Regions from separate parts of the Brenneria nigrifluens DSM 30175 genome, predicted to be linked through region 3. Evidence: predicted binding sites of a transcription regulator. Region 3 holds the regulator's gene; each other region holds the start of a gene.
What was found. The regulator CRP, encoded in region 3, controls carbon source genes, mostly activating them, when cyclic AMP is high. The targets are predictions, from matches to a motif close to ATGTGANNNNNNTCACAT.
Positions count from the first base shown of each region.

Region 1: a site for CRP is predicted at 1,707-1,724, ahead of EH206_RS06715 (YfcZ/YiiS family protein). Genes of this name have one in related genera too.
Region 2: a site for CRP is predicted at 1,515-1,532, ahead of garD (galactarate dehydratase). Genes of this name have one in related genera too.
Region 4: a site for CRP is predicted at 1,827-1,844, ahead of focA (formate transporter FocA). Genes of this name have one in related genera too.

Region 1 covers NZ_CP034036.1:1,457,883-1,461,579, reverse strand. Annotated here, with positions in the region: gene fadI (acetyl-CoA C-acyltransferase FadI) at 1-654, opposite strand, end outside; gene EH206_RS06720 (N-acyl-L-amino acid amidohydrolase) at 795-1,148, opposite strand; gene EH206_RS06715 (YfcZ/YiiS family protein) at 1,284-1,580, opposite strand; gene fadL (long-chain fatty acid transporter FadL) at 1,972-3,237, shown strand; gene mqo (malate dehydrogenase (quinone)) at 3,448-3,697, opposite strand, start outside.
Region 2 covers NZ_CP034036.1:945,257-948,953, reverse strand. Annotated here, with positions in the region: gene EH206_RS04310 (MFS transporter) at 1-1,263, opposite strand, end outside; gene garD (galactarate dehydratase) at 1,758-3,323, shown strand.
Region 3 covers NZ_CP034036.1:465,941-469,637, forward strand. Annotated here, with positions in the region: gene EH206_RS02100 (polysaccharide lyase) at 1-867, opposite strand, end outside; gene crp (cAMP-activated global transcriptional regulator CRP) at 1,514-2,146, opposite strand; gene EH206_RS02110 (OsmC family protein) at 2,463-2,870, shown strand; gene EH206_RS02115 (phosphoribulokinase) at 2,920-3,697, opposite strand, start outside.
Region 4 covers NZ_CP034036.1:2,756,279-2,759,975, reverse strand. Annotated here, with positions in the region: gene pflB (formate C-acetyltransferase) at 1-851, opposite strand, end outside; gene focA (formate transporter FocA) at 910-1,767, opposite strand; gene ycaO (30S ribosomal protein S12 methylthiotransferase accessory factor YcaO) at 2,213-3,697, opposite strand, start outside.

The DNA of each region.
Region 1 (3,697 bases), 990 kb from region 3:
CTGCCAGGCGCGGGCGGCCAGACGATGGGAGCGATGCGCCAGCGCGTCCTGCTCTTCCCGCGTAATGCCGTAGGTTTTCGCCATTTGTTCCGCCGTATCGCCCATGCGCAGGCCGGTGGAGTATTCCGCCACCGGGGGGGCGACGGGCAGCAAATCTCCGGGGCGCAGCCGGGCGAGCAGTTTAAGGCGCTGGCGCAGCGTGCGGGCTTTGCTGATATCGACCAAGGTTGCGGCGAGGGTTTTACTCACCCCGATCGGCAGCACCGAGGAGGAGTCCGCCCCGCCGGCAATCCCCACCTCGACGACGCCCGCCATAATGCTTTCCGCCACGTTGGCCACCGCCTGAAAACTGGTGGCGCAGGCGCGGGATACGCTGTACGCGTCGGTATGCTCGCTCATCCCCGTTCCCAGCACAATTTCCCTGGCGATATTGGGCGCCTCCGGCATTTGCACCACCTGACCGAAAACCAGCAGTTCGATCAGTTCGGGATCGATGCCGGTGCGAATAAGCAGCTCATTCACCACGATTTTTCCCAGATCCACGGCCGGCACGCCATGATAGGCCGTCGCCTGGCGGGCAAACGGGGTACGTAATCCGCCGACAATCGCCACGCGATCGCCACGACGGGTTATCAGTGGTAACACCTCGCTCATAAACGCTCCCCTGTTAACTGATAAAATCGAGCCTGCGCCCAACAGGTCAGACCTGATCTGATTGTTAACCAGATAGTTACATTACGCAAACCGCGGCGAGGCAAAATGAGAGGGGAAATGTCCGTCCGGCACGGGGCCGGCTAGTGGGTGCGCTGAAAATCCGCTTTCACCGCCGCCAGCAACGACGGTTCGGTCAGCAGACGATAGCCGGACAAAGCCAGCGCGTCATATTCCGCCAGATAACCAATGCGCGGCCCGCTATGCCTTTCCCCCTTGCGGGCGATAAACCCGGTTTCGTGCCCGGCGATATTCTGGGTGATGGCAAATCCCGCCTCACGCAGCACATCGACCAGCGTTTCGGCGGCGAAAAATTCCTGATTGCCGATTTCCGGCCGGGCGTGAATCTGATGGCTGACCCGCAGATAGCGCTGAGCGGAGCGTTCAATATGGGACTGAATCTGTGCCCGGTGACGGGCGGCATCCACCGTACTCATCTTTGCAACCTGTTAGCGAACGATAATCTTGAAATTAAATAGAATCACAGAATTATCTGCCAGTGATAAAAATAGCTATCCTATTGCAATTGATGACTAAAGCAGGGAGCCGCGGCGAGACGGAAACAAGGCCGCTTAACGCAGCCCAAGCTGGAAAATCATCGTTTCAGCCTGGCAGCTGAAGGTGAAATCAATGTCCAGCTTCACGCCGCCGTCCACGCTTTCCAGCCGACTTTCGATCTGGCAAGGGTCCGACTCCACCGAACGGGCTTTATCCGTCAGCGCTTGCAGCGTGGCCTCGGCCTCGGCCCGCTCGATAAAGATTTTACTGTAAGACGCGGTGCAATCGGTGTTATCCATCACCGTGCCAACATCCACGCAGCAGCAGGCGGCGGTTTCTTCGGCAGAACATTTGTTTATGGCGTTTGTCATCATTTCTTCCTCTATACGGCGGAGATCTGTACAACGGCTATGATCCGATTCAAAAAAACTTACTTTCCGCTCTATTCTACTCACCGGTTCAGTTCAGCACTAGAACTTACTGCCCGCCGCGGCATTTAGTGAGAACCGTCACATTCCATTGTTATAGCAGGGTAAAATCTCGCTAATTCTCGCCGTTAAAATCAACCAAAATGTTAAGCAGATCTTATTTCTGTATCAATTACGACATATTTTAACTACATACATGCAACATTTAAATATTCCCCACATATACTTTGGCAACTGGTCCGATTTGCCAGATTGAGAGCGCCCCCTACAATGCGCGTCCCTTGTTACTTGATGTAACAAAGTTAACTCACGAGCACATAAAGAGGTTTTGGTCATGAGCCAAAAAAACCGGTTAAAACAATCCGCAATTGCTGTTGCAGTGGCACTGGTTTCAGCAAACGCTTCCGCGGCTGGCTTCCAGCTCAACGAATACTCCTCGTCAGGTCTGGGACGCGCGTTTTCCGGTGAAGGCGCCGTCGCGGATAACGCCGCCTCCGGCAGCCGTAACCCGGCAACCATGACCCTGTTTGATCGTCCCTCTTTCTCCGGCGGCGTGACCTATATAAACCCGGATATTGATCTGAACGGTTCAAGCTCATCCGGCCAAAACGCCGATGCCGAAAACATTGCGCCCCATGCCTGGGTGCCGAACCTGCACTTTGTTATGCCGCTTAACGATCGGTGGGCCATCGGCGCTTCCGCCGTGACCAATTACGGTCTGGCGACGGAATTCAACGATAATTACGTCGCGGGTTCCATCGGCGGCAAAACCGATCTGGTGACCTCCAACCTGAACCTGAGCGCCGCGTATCGCCTCAATCAGCACTTCAGCTTTGGTCTGGGGGTGAATGCGGTGTACGCCGATGCGAAAATCGTTCGCAATGCGGGGGAACTGGCGCCGGCGCTTGGTTTACAGCCCTCCTCCGAAATATCCCGTCTGGAGGGTAAAGAGTGGGGCTACGGCTGGAACGCCGGCATTCTGTATGAAGTGGATGAAAACAACCGCTACGGCCTGACCTACCGTTCCAAGGTCGATATCGATTTTAACGGCGATTACAGCAACGACATCCCTGTCGCCATCGGAGGCACCGGGGGAGCGACCATCCCCGGCAAACTGACGCTGAATCTGCCGGAAATGTGGGAAGCGTCGGCCTACCATCGCGTGGCGCCCAAATGGGCGGTGCATTACAGCCTGGCCTACACCAGTTGGAGCCAGTTCCAGGAGCTGAAAGCGACGGGTAATAATGGGCGGACGCTATTCCAGAAAGAAGAAGGTTTCCGCGACGCCTACCGTATCGCCCTGGGAACCACCTATTATCATGACGATAACTGGACCTTCCGTGGCGGCGTCGCCTTTGACGACAGCCCGGTTCCCGCCGACAAGCGCTCCGTCTCCATTCCGGATCAGGACCGCTTCTGGCTGAGCGCCGGCACCACCTACGCCTTTAATAAAGACGCGTCGGTGGACGTGGGGGTTTCCTATATGCACGGTAAGAAAGTCACCATCCGCGAGGCGGATCCCGTGGGGGTAAACACTTATACCTACAGCTCTGAAGGCAAGGCCTGGCTGTACGGCGTGAACCTCAACTACGCGTTCTAAACCTGCGCTCCGTAACGTAAAAAAGGCCGCTTGCGCGACCTGAGATTGCTGACAAAGTCGCCTGTAAGTCGGCGATACCCGGGCCTACCGTACCGAGGGGCGCTCCGGCGGCTTACGCCGCTACGGCCCCTCGCCACGCTCTCCCTAATAACGAGCTTTATCAATGGGCTGAGGCCGCTTGCACGGCCTTATCAACGCCATATCACAACGTTATTCCGGTTTTACTTCAATATAGTTCAACTGCAAGGCGCTGCTGGTGTAGCTGCGGATCTTATTGGTCAATTCAATATTGCCGTCCAGCGTCTGGCCGTAGGAAGGAATGATTTCCTTCAGCTTGGCCTGCCATTCCGGCGTCGCGACCTTATCCTTAAAGACCGTTTTCAGCAGGCTCAGCATGATCGGCGCCGAGGTGGACGCGCCCGGAGAGGCGCCCAGCAAGGCGGCGATGGAACCATCCTGC
Region 2 (3,697 bases), 480 kb from region 3:
TGCGGAAATACCGACAAAAACCAGCGCGCTGTTAAATGAATGCAGTTCTTTGACTAAATAACCGATAACCAGCGGGGTAACGATTGACGCAACGTTGCCAAAGACATTAAATACGCCGCCGCACAGGCCAATGATCTCTTTAGGCGCGGTATCGGAAATAACCGGCCAACCCAATGCCCCGAATCCTTTACCAAAGAATGCCAGCGCCATCAGTGAAACAACCACTACATTACTATCGGTGTAATTACAGAGAATGATGGTTGAAGCAAGCAGCATACCCAGCACAATAGGAATTTTACGCGCGGCGGTTAACGTAAAGCCGCGTTTCAGCAACATATCCGATACCACGCCGCCCAGCACGCCGCCGGCAAAACCACACAGCGCCGGAATTGCCGCAACCAACCCCACTTTCAGAATAGACATGCCCTTTTCCGAAACCAGGTAAATGGGGAACCAGGTAAGGAAGAACCAGGTAATACTATTAATAAAGTATTGCCCCAGAAATACCCCCAGCATCATACGGTTGGTAAGAAGCTGTTTAACGTAGTTCCATTTAGGACCGTCTTTTTTGCCGCCCTCTTTTTTATGATCCATATCGACGACGGCGCCGCCTTTGGAAATATATTCCAACTCCTGTGGGCTAATACCGGGGTGATCGGTGGGATTATGGATAAACTTAAGCCATACCGCGGTCAATACAAACCCTAATCCGCCCATCACCAGGAAGACATGTTCCCAACCCCATTGGTAGGTCAACCAGCCGAGGATCGGAGAGAAAATCGCCAGTGAGAAGTATTGGGCCGAATTGAAAATGGCGGATGCCGTACCGCGCTCCTTGGTCGGGAACCACGCCGCGGTGATACGGGCATTGGCGGGAAAAGACGGCGCTTCGGAAAATCCCAGCATAAAGCGCAGGGCAAAAAGGGTTAACGGAGCCCACACCAAAGGAACCCAATCCACAAATCCTTGCAGGAAAGTGAACAGGGACCAGAAGAAGATACTATAGGCATAAACCTTTTTGGAGCCGAAGCGGTCGAGCAACCAACCGCCGGGTATCTGCATCACTAAATATGACCAGCCGAATGCGGAAAAAATATATCCCATATGCACCGCGTCTAGCTGTAACTCTTGCGCTACTGCCGAACCCGCTATCGACAATGTCGCGCGATCCGCATAGTTTATAGCGGTAACTGTAAAGATGATGAATAGGATAATGTAACGAACATAAGTTTTTCTTGTTGTAAGAAGTGCATCGGAATTCATAAAATCCCCTTGGCTCTCGTTATTAGTATGTTAACTCAAATAAACCAACATCACGCCAGGCATTGAAATTTGAGTATTTTATTTAAATGTTTTAGATAAAGACTATTTTAATAAAATGTTGCATGACCATCTTTATCCGCAAAGATTTGGAAAACGTTATCAGTATAAAAATAGCGCAACCGAATAGCATTGTTAAAATGCACAATAATCAGCGCCGCATTACATCTATTTTATGGGTTACGCACAAAAAATTGCGACCAGCATCACATTATTGTCAGTGGCATAGCCCATTAAAATATGTAAGGTGAGATAGATCACAGTATATTGGCTATTCGCCAGATCATACGACGTTAAAAACAAAAAATATCATTCAATTGCACAATCCAGTGCGATTAAAAATCAGATACTATGTATATATAAAATCTATATAGCCCTAATTATAACACGAAGAAAAAAACTGATTTTCTGAAAATTAAGCATTTACTGGAGACGTTATGTCGCAGAACAAACAGAATTCCGTGCAGGCATTTTACATTAAAGTTCACAGTGATGATAATGTCGCCATCATTGTTAATGATAATGGTTTACGTGCCGGAACCCGATTTGATAGCGGACTGGAATTAATTGAGCATATTCCCCAGGGGCACAAAGTCGCTCTGGTCAATATTGATAAAGGCGGACCCATTATTCGCTACGGTGAAATCATCGGCTATGCGTTAAGAGATATTCCCCAGGGAAGCTGGATTGACGAATCGCTGGTGGAATTGCCCCAGGCCCCGGCGCTGGAAACCCTGCCGCTGGCCACAAAAGTCCCCGCCGCGCTTCCCCCGCTGGAAGGTTATACCTTTGAAGGTTACCGTAATCCCGACGGCAGCGTCGGTACGAAAAATCTTCTCGGCATTACCACCAGCGTACATTGCGTCGCGGGGGTGGTGGACTATGTGGTTAACATCATTGAACGGGATTTACTTCCCAGGTATCCGAACGTCGACGGCGTTGTGGCCCTCAATCATCTCTACGGCTGCGGCGTGGCCATCAATGCCCCGGCGGCGGTCGTCCCGATACGAACCATTCATAACCTGGCGCTGAATCCCAACTTTGGCGGCGAAGTGCTGGTTGTCGGCCTGGGGTGTGAAAAACTTCAACCCGAACGCCTGCTGGAAGGCACGCCCGACGTGCAGGCCATCTCGCTGGACGACAGCAGCATCGTTCGTTTACAGGATGAACATCATGTGGGCTTTAAATCAATGGTGGATGATATTCTGACCACGGCCGATCGGCATCTGCAGCGGTTGAACCGGCGCCGGCGTGAAACCTGCCCGGCATCCGATCTGGTGGTCGGCATGCAGTGCGGCGGCAGCGACGCCTTTTCCGGCGTGACGGCAAACCCGGCGGTCGGATTCGCCTCCGATCTGCTGGTACGCTGCGGCGCGACGGTGATGTTTTCAGAAGTCACCGAAGTGCGCGACGCCATCCATTTGCTGACGCCGCGGGCCGTTAACCAGGAGGTCGGTAAGCGTCTGCTGGAAGAGATGGCCTGGTATGACGCCTACCTCGATAGCGGCCAGACCGACCGCAGCGCCAACCCGTCGCCCGGCAACAAGAAAGGCGGCCTGGCCAACGTGGTGGAAAAAGCGCTCGGCTCCATTGCCAAATCGGGCACCAGCGCCATTGTCGAAGTTCTGTCTCCGGGGCAGCGCTCGACCAAACGCGGCTTGATTTACGCGGCGACCCCAGCCAGCGACTTTGTTTGCGGCACGCAGCAGCTGGCTTCCGGCATCACCGTGCAGGTCTTTACCACCGGCCGCGGCACGCCCTATGGCTTACTGGCGGTGCCGGTCATTAAAATGGCGACCCGTACGGCGTTGGCAAAACGCTGGCACGATCTGATGGATATCGACGCCGGCACCATCGCCACGGGTGACGCGACGATTGAAGATGTCGGCTGGCAGCTGTTCCACTTTATTCTCGACATCGCCAGCGGCAGAAAGAAAACCTGGTCAGATCAATGGGGTATTCACAACGCCTTGGCGGTTTTCAACCCGGCGCCGGTAACCTGATTGCGACATTATCTTCTTATGGCCGGAATATTTTCCGGCCATTTATTAATTCAACAAGCCGTTTTTGACCCAGGATCAATTTAATAAATCTTCACATCTAAAAATTCGCCCGGTAACAGCGAAAAAAACAACGACCAGCAACATTTCACGCCAAATACGTAAAAATCACCTAATAAAATTTAACAAAACCAGCGTATCCCCCGTTATTGAATATATACCCTAAATAATTCGAGTTGCAGCCAACGCATCTGCAGCTTGAAGTATGACGGGTATATACCCTAAATAATTCGAGTTGAAGGAAGGCGGCAAGGGAAGGAATCCCGATGAGCTTACTCAAGTAAGTGATTCGGGTGACTGAGCGCAGCCAACGCATC
Region 3 (3,697 bases):
GTAACGGGATGTCACCGGGTTTTTCGCATTCTCAAACCAGTTGCTTTCGATCAATGCGATGCCGTTCTGACGAACGTTCAGCCCTGAACTGGTGACGCCGGAATAGAGGTTGTTGTAGGCATGCACCTGACCGCCCCGCTGCAGCGGCAGCCGGGCGTTTACGTCGCTGTAGACGTTGTGGTGATAGGTGAGGTTGCGTCCGGTATCGCTGTTGCTGGAACCGCTTAGGCCGACCTTTTTGACGCCGTGAATGTAGTTGTAGGATACGGTGACGTTGGTCGACCCTTTTTTGATATCCACGGCGGATTCAAAGGTGGTATCGCCGTCCGGCGTGCCCTCGCACTCATGGTTTTTCGCGAAGATCTCGTTATGGTCGATCCAGACGTTCGGCGAGTCGTCGATGCGGATTGCATCGCCATCCTGGGCGCCTCCGGGCATATAACCCATGCGCATATTACGCACCACGACGTTGGACGACTTGGTGATCCAGATACCGAAGTTCGTTGAGGAACCATTGCTGCCGAGGATGGTAATGCCTTTGGTAAACTCCTTGATCTCCACGCCGCGCGCCGGTTTGCTCCATTGACCGCAGATATCGGCTTCCGCCGCCTTGATTAAGTCATCTTCATTGCCGTTATAGGTGATGACGACGGGGTAGGCGCCGCCTGACACTTTTTTACCGCTTGAGTCCAGACGCGCGGCCGCGATGATATCGACAATGTCCTGCATTGAACCGGCCGTTTTATTGACGGCTCCGGAAACGTTGCCGCCGTCGGTGGTGGCATAGCCGCCGGTATCGGCCGCCATCGCGTGTTGGCAGGCAAGAAATAACAGCCCGGCGGCGGCTGAAGGCAGTAGGTATTTCATAAGGATTATCTCCTGTTGGAATATAACTTCGTTAAGGCATTTCTCGTTCCATATGCCCAGGGTAATAAGGTTGGATTTTTTCGCTGAAAATGAAAGATCGGTTTTCAGTTTTATAAAAATCCGTATCAGTGTTATCACAAAAATAAAACAATACAATACCTTCAATTCAATGCGTCTTTTCAATAATCGAAAGGAAAGGCGGGTTTTATGAAAAGGTAATTTCCAATAAAAATCATGAATTTTATATTTATCATTTAATTATCAATAAGTTATATTTTAATTGTGGTTTTTTTGTTTCCATGGGTTTCTATTTTTACCAATATATTAATATAAGGTGGATTTATCTGAAAAATCCCCCCGACATCCGTATTAATAGGGGTTTTCTTAAAATAAATAAAAATACAATTTTATTGATCTATGTTAAAACACAACTTGATAAATCATGACTGCTTTTTATGTTGGCCGATATTACAAATAATAAATGCAGCCTGTTAATAAGACTATTTATATTTCCAGTAAATAATATATTTTAATAATAAATACCCTGCTCATTAACTGGCGGGTAAATCCGAGAGCTGCGTTGATGGTGATAGAAAAAAGCGTGAAGGCCGCTTCACGCTTTTTTGTTGTAGGGTAACGGAATGGTTTAACGGGTACCGTAAACCACAATCGTTTTACCATGTGCGGAGATCAGGTTCTGGTCTTCCAGCATTTTAAGAATACGGCCCACGGTTTCGCGTGAACAGCCAACGATTTGCCCAATTTCCTGACGGGTGATTTTTATTTGCATGCCATCCGGGTGAGTCATGGCATCGGGTTGTTTTGCCAGGTTCAGTAAGGTCTGAGCAATACGGCCGGTGACGTCGAGAAACGCCAGGTTACCGACTTTCTCTGAAGTAACCTGCAGTCTGCTGGCCATCTGCGCCGACAGGCGCATCAGAATATCGGGATTTACCTGAATCAACTGCCGGAACTTTTTATAAGAAATTTCAGCAACTTCACAAGCCGCTTTCGCCCGTACCCAGGCGCTGCGCTCCTGACCTTCTTCAAACAGGCCAAGTTCGCCGATAAAATCTCCCTGATTGAGATAAGAGAGAATCATTTCTTTGCCTTCTTCATCTTTGATCAGCACTGCGACAGAGCCTTTCACGATGTAGTAAAGCGTTTCTGCTTTTTCACCCTGGTGAATCAGGGTGCTCTTCGATGGATACTTGTGGATGTGACAATGAGAAAGGAACCATTCGAGAGTCGGGTCTGTTTGCGGTTTGCCGAGAACCATTCGCTATCATCCTCTGTTGTAATTCACTGCGCAAATCACAGGGCTCAGAGTTCCCTGTACGGCGTATTACTGCTAAACATTCAAAATTCGTGTAGGAAGAATGATGTCAGGGAATATACTGGAGCCTCTATCTGGCGACATCATCATCTCCCCGGTATCTGAGTTTGTCCAGAAAAGGCAGATTCTATTTTCGTTTGTAGCACAGCTTGAAGAACCTGTCTTGTGTTGTCTCGCTTCAGCATGATGAAGCTCTGGTTATAGCGTGTTTTTGTAAAGTAAGGATATAATTTTTCAAAAAATTTTTAGCGGAGGCGGCATGCAGGCTCGAGTGAAGTGGATTGAAGGCTTAACATTTCTTGGCGAATCAGCGTCCGGTCACCAGGTGCTGATGGACGGCGATTCGGGAGACAAAGCGCCAAGCCCGATGGAAATGGTGTTGATGTCGGTCGGCGGCTGCAGTGCGATTGACGTGGTGTCGATCCTGCAGAAAGGCCGTCATGACGTTGCGGACTGTGAGGTTAAGCTGACCTCGGAGCGGAGAACGGAAGCGCCGCGTCTGTTTACCCACATTAATCTGCATTTTATCGTAACGGGCACAGGGCTGACGGAGAAAGCGGTGGAGCGGGCGGTGGCGCTCTCCGCGGAGCGCTATTGCTCGGTGGCGCTGATGCTGGGTAAAGGCGTTGAGGTCACGCACAGTCATGAAGTCCGCATAACGGGGTAATCCTCGGCGTATCGGCCGCTGATGCCGCGCCGTGTTTTGCCGCGGCGGACTACTCGATTTTTTTTCCTTCCAGCAGGCGCTGCACCAGCGGCGCCATAATCAACTCCATCGCCAGCCCCATTTTCCCGCCGGGCACCACCAGGGTGTTGATATGGGAAATAAACGATCCCTGCAGCATGGCCAGCAGATAGGGGTAGTCAATATTATCCAGCCCCTGGAAATGAATCACCACGAAGCTTTCGTCCAGCGAAGGGATCGACTTGGCGGCGAACGGGTTGGAGGTATCAACGGTGGGAACGCGCTGGAAGTTGATGTGCGTGCGTGAAAACTGCGGCGTAATGTAGGTGATGTAGTCTTCCATGGAGCGCACCACCGAATCCATCACCGCTTCGCGCGAGTGCCCGCGCTCGTTCACATCGCGAATCAGTTTCTGAATCCATTCCAGGTTGACGATGGGCACTACGCCGACCAGCAAATCGACGTGTTGCGCCACATTGTGTCTATCGGTCACCACGCCGCCATGCAGGCCTTCATAAAACAGCACGTCGGTGGGTTCCGGCATCGGTTCCCACGGCGTAAACGTGCCGGGCACCTGGTTGTAGGGGATCGCTTCATCATAGGTGTGGAGGTATTTACGGGTTTTACCGCGCCCGTGGCGGCCATATTCGGTAAATGACTGTTCCAGCAGGCTGAAATCATTGGCCTCCGGGCCGAAATAGCTGATATGACGCCCGAGATCCCGCGCCTTACGTATTTCCATATCCATTTCCGGGCGGGTATAGCGATGGAAGCTGTCTCCTTCAAGCTGGGCTGCGCGCATGTTTAAC
Region 4 (3,697 bases), 2.3 Mb from region 3:
AGGAAGGTGGATACGCGACCGAAGGACATCGCGGCGCCGTTCTGCGATTTAACCGCGGCCAGGTAGCCGAAGTAGGTCCACTGTACCGCTTCCTGCGCATTGGTGGCGGGACCGGAAATATCGCAGCCGTATTTGGCGGCCATTTCCTTGATCTGGCCCAGCGCACGATGCTGTTCGGCGATCTCTTCGCGCAGACGGATGGTCGCTTCCAGGTCTTCGCCGTTTTCCAGTTTGGATTGCAGAGAAGAGAACTGGGCGAACTTGTCTTTCATCAGGTAATCGATACCGTACAGCGCCACGCGGCGATAGTCGCCGATGATGCGGCCGCGGCCGTAGGCGTCGGGCAGACCGGTCAGCACGCCTGATTTACGACAGCGCAGAATGTCAGGGGTATAAACATCGAAAACACCCTGGTTATGCGTTTTACGGTATTCGGTGAAGATTTTTTTCAGCTGCGGATCCAGCTGGCGATCGTATGCCTGGCAGGAGCTTTCAATCATCTTGATGCCGCCGAACGGAATAAGCGCGCGTTTCAGCGGAGCTTCGGTTTGCAGACCGACGATTTTTTCCTGGCTTTTATTGATGTAGCCGGCATCGTGGGAGGTGATGGTCGCTGCCACGGTGGTATCGAAATCAACCGGCGCATGGGTGCGGTTTTCCAGTTTGACGCCTTCCATGACTTTATCCCACAGCGCGGTGGTCGCTTGGGTCGCGCCGGCCAGGAAAGATTCGTCGCCTTCATACGGCGTGTAGTTTTTCTGAATGAAGTCACGAACGTTGACTCCATCCTGCCATTCACCTTTGCTAAAACCCTGCCATGCGCTGGCCAATTTTTCATTCAGATCGGTCATTTTACACCTACCTTTGATATGGATTTTTTTAAAACCCGACGTTGCGGCTGATTGCACCCTAGTGCTGGTCTCCGCCGCGCAAATAAATTACCCAATATGTTAAACCCACCAGTAAGCCTCCACCAATGATATTCCCTATCGTGACAGGGATCAGATTGCTTGTGATGAAATGACTAACGGTTAAGTGTTCAAATTGAGAGGGCGCCATTTCTATTGCCTGCCAGAATTCGGGGGCGGCAAAATTTTTGATTACGATCCCCATCGGAACCATAAACATATTGGCGATACTGTGTTCAAAACCGCTGGCGACAAACATGGCGACCGGTAAAATCATCGCAAACATCTTGTCCGTCAGGGTTCGGCCGGAATAACTCATCCACACGGCCAGGCATACCATCAGGTTTGCCAGAATTCCCAGGCACAATGCTTCAATAAAAGTGTGCTCAAGTTTGTGATTGGCGGTTTGCAGAACGTTGAGTCCCCATGCGCCGTTGGCGACCGTATGCTCGCCGGAAAACCAAATCAGCGCCACAAAGAGCAGAGCGCCAAGCAGGTTGCCGATATAGACATTGACCCAATTACAGGCTAGTTGTTTCCAGGTGATACGTCCACTGGCCTTGGCGATGACAGTCAGCACGGTGGAGGTAAATAAATCCGCGCCGCAAACCACCACCAGCATTAACCCCAGCGAGAAACAGATACCGCCAATCAGCTTGGATATACCAAAGGGGATCGTCGCTGTGCCGGTGGTAGAGGTAATATAAAAAACAAATGCAATCGAGATAAAGACACCCGCGGTGATCGCCAGATAAAACGTGGTCCACGGCTGTTTTGTTGCTTTATAGACACCGGCATCTTCGGCGACTTTCGCCATCGCGGCCGGTAATAGTAGAGTAAAGGGGTTGTCAGCTTTCACACTAACTCTCTCTTAAAATTTATCAGCGTCGAGATACTAGCAAAGCAGTATAAAGCAAAATTTGATGTGGATCATATTGCGCGAAACTAGTACTCGCACAGACCGCGGAAAACTCCTTTGTTTTTTGATTATCTAATTGATTTTAATATAGAAAAAATATTTTAAACTTTACAAAAAGATTTGAATTTGCCGACCTTAGCCCCCCGATTAGGCGTTAATGATTATCATGCTTTGTATAATTTAGGGGCGCTATTTATGATGAAATTTAATTTAAAATTCACTGGTTCGTAACACTTCCCTTTTTAGACGGTTGCGTTAAGGTAAATATTGCTTTTCGAATAACGGTACCCCCGCGGATTTAAGGAGTACCGGTGTGTTATGCCGAAAACAGACTATCGCCACTTTATGCCGGCAGGGACGCAACTCTATTACTGCGCCGCCGGCATTAATTGACTTGCCGGTAACGGCTTTTCGCCCGTTGCAATTTCTCATACGCCGCCAGCAGCGAGCGATGCGCCGGCAAGGCGGCGAATGCGTCATCAATGGTAAACAGCCCGTGGAAACTCTGTTCGCCGGCGATGGCAGCACCGGCCGCGTCCACGGTTTCTCGTCCGTACATGCTGACGAAAGCGTGGTAATAGTCGGCGGGATTGCGTTGCGGCTCCAGCGCCAGCTGCAACAGCGTTTGCAGGCAGCGATAGTAATTGGCGCGCGGCGCGGGGAAGACCGAACCGTTGAAATCCTGCGTCCATTCCGCCCAGATTAAGGCCTGTTCCAGATCGCCGCCGGCCAAGGCCAGCATCGATTTCAACTCGCCGATACGCAACGTGAACCAGGCGTTATCCTTACCGGTGGCGATACCCAGCAGTTCGCGTACCCGGGTGAAGTCGTCAAAGCCTTCGTCGTCCAACTGCTGCAACAGGGCGAGATAATCCGCTTTTTCCCAGCGGCTGTCCGGCAACGCCAGCAGCGTATCGCGCAGATGCGCGCCCATGGCGTTATTGGCCAGCAGCAGATCGTCGGCGGGATAAATATCCGACATGCCGGGAACCAGAATGCGGCAGGCGTAAACCGACAGGTGCTGGTAGTCCGCGATATACACGTCCTTATCCTCCCGCTGGAAAATCGCCATCAGCGTGGCGAACTCCTCTTCCGTGGTGCCGCTGAAACTCCAGTCGACAAACGGATAGTCGGCCTGATTCTTAAACATATCCCAGGAGATCAAACCGCTGGAGTCGATAAAATGGGTCTCCAGATTGGCATGCTCGGCGACTTCGTCGAGGTCAAAGGTCGGCGGGGTGAAAACGTCCAAATCTTTCAGCCCGCGCCCTTGCAGCAGTTCGGTCACCGTGCGCTCCAGCGCCACGCCAAAATCGGGATGCGCGCCAAAAGAGGCGAAACAGGTTCCGTTCGCCGGATTAAACAGCACCACGCAGATAACCGGGTATTGACCGCCGAGGGAAGCGTCGTAGGCGAAGATCGGGAAGCCCTCTTTTTCCAGCGTGGCAATGGCTTCAACCACGCCCGGATAGCGGTTTAACACCGCCTGGGGAATGGCCGGCAGGCTGATTGACTGCGCGATAATGCGGTTTTTAATACTGCGTTCGAACACTTCGGATAATCCCTGCACGCGGGCCTCGCTGGCGGTATTGCCGGCGGACATGCCGTTGGATACGTACAGGTTGCCGATGATGTTCATCGGGATGTAGACCTTTTGCAGATCGCGCTGGCGGATAAACGGCAGCGCGCAGATCCCCCGCCCGGCGTTGCCGGATTGCAGGTCGATCAGATCGCTGGCGCCGAGCGCCTGCTCAGGATCGTAGAATTCGCGCAGGCGCGCATCCAGAATGCCCTCCGGCAGGGTATTATCCGGCGTAATGGCGAACCATTTTTCATCGGGATAGTGCACGAATTCGCTCTGGGCAATGGT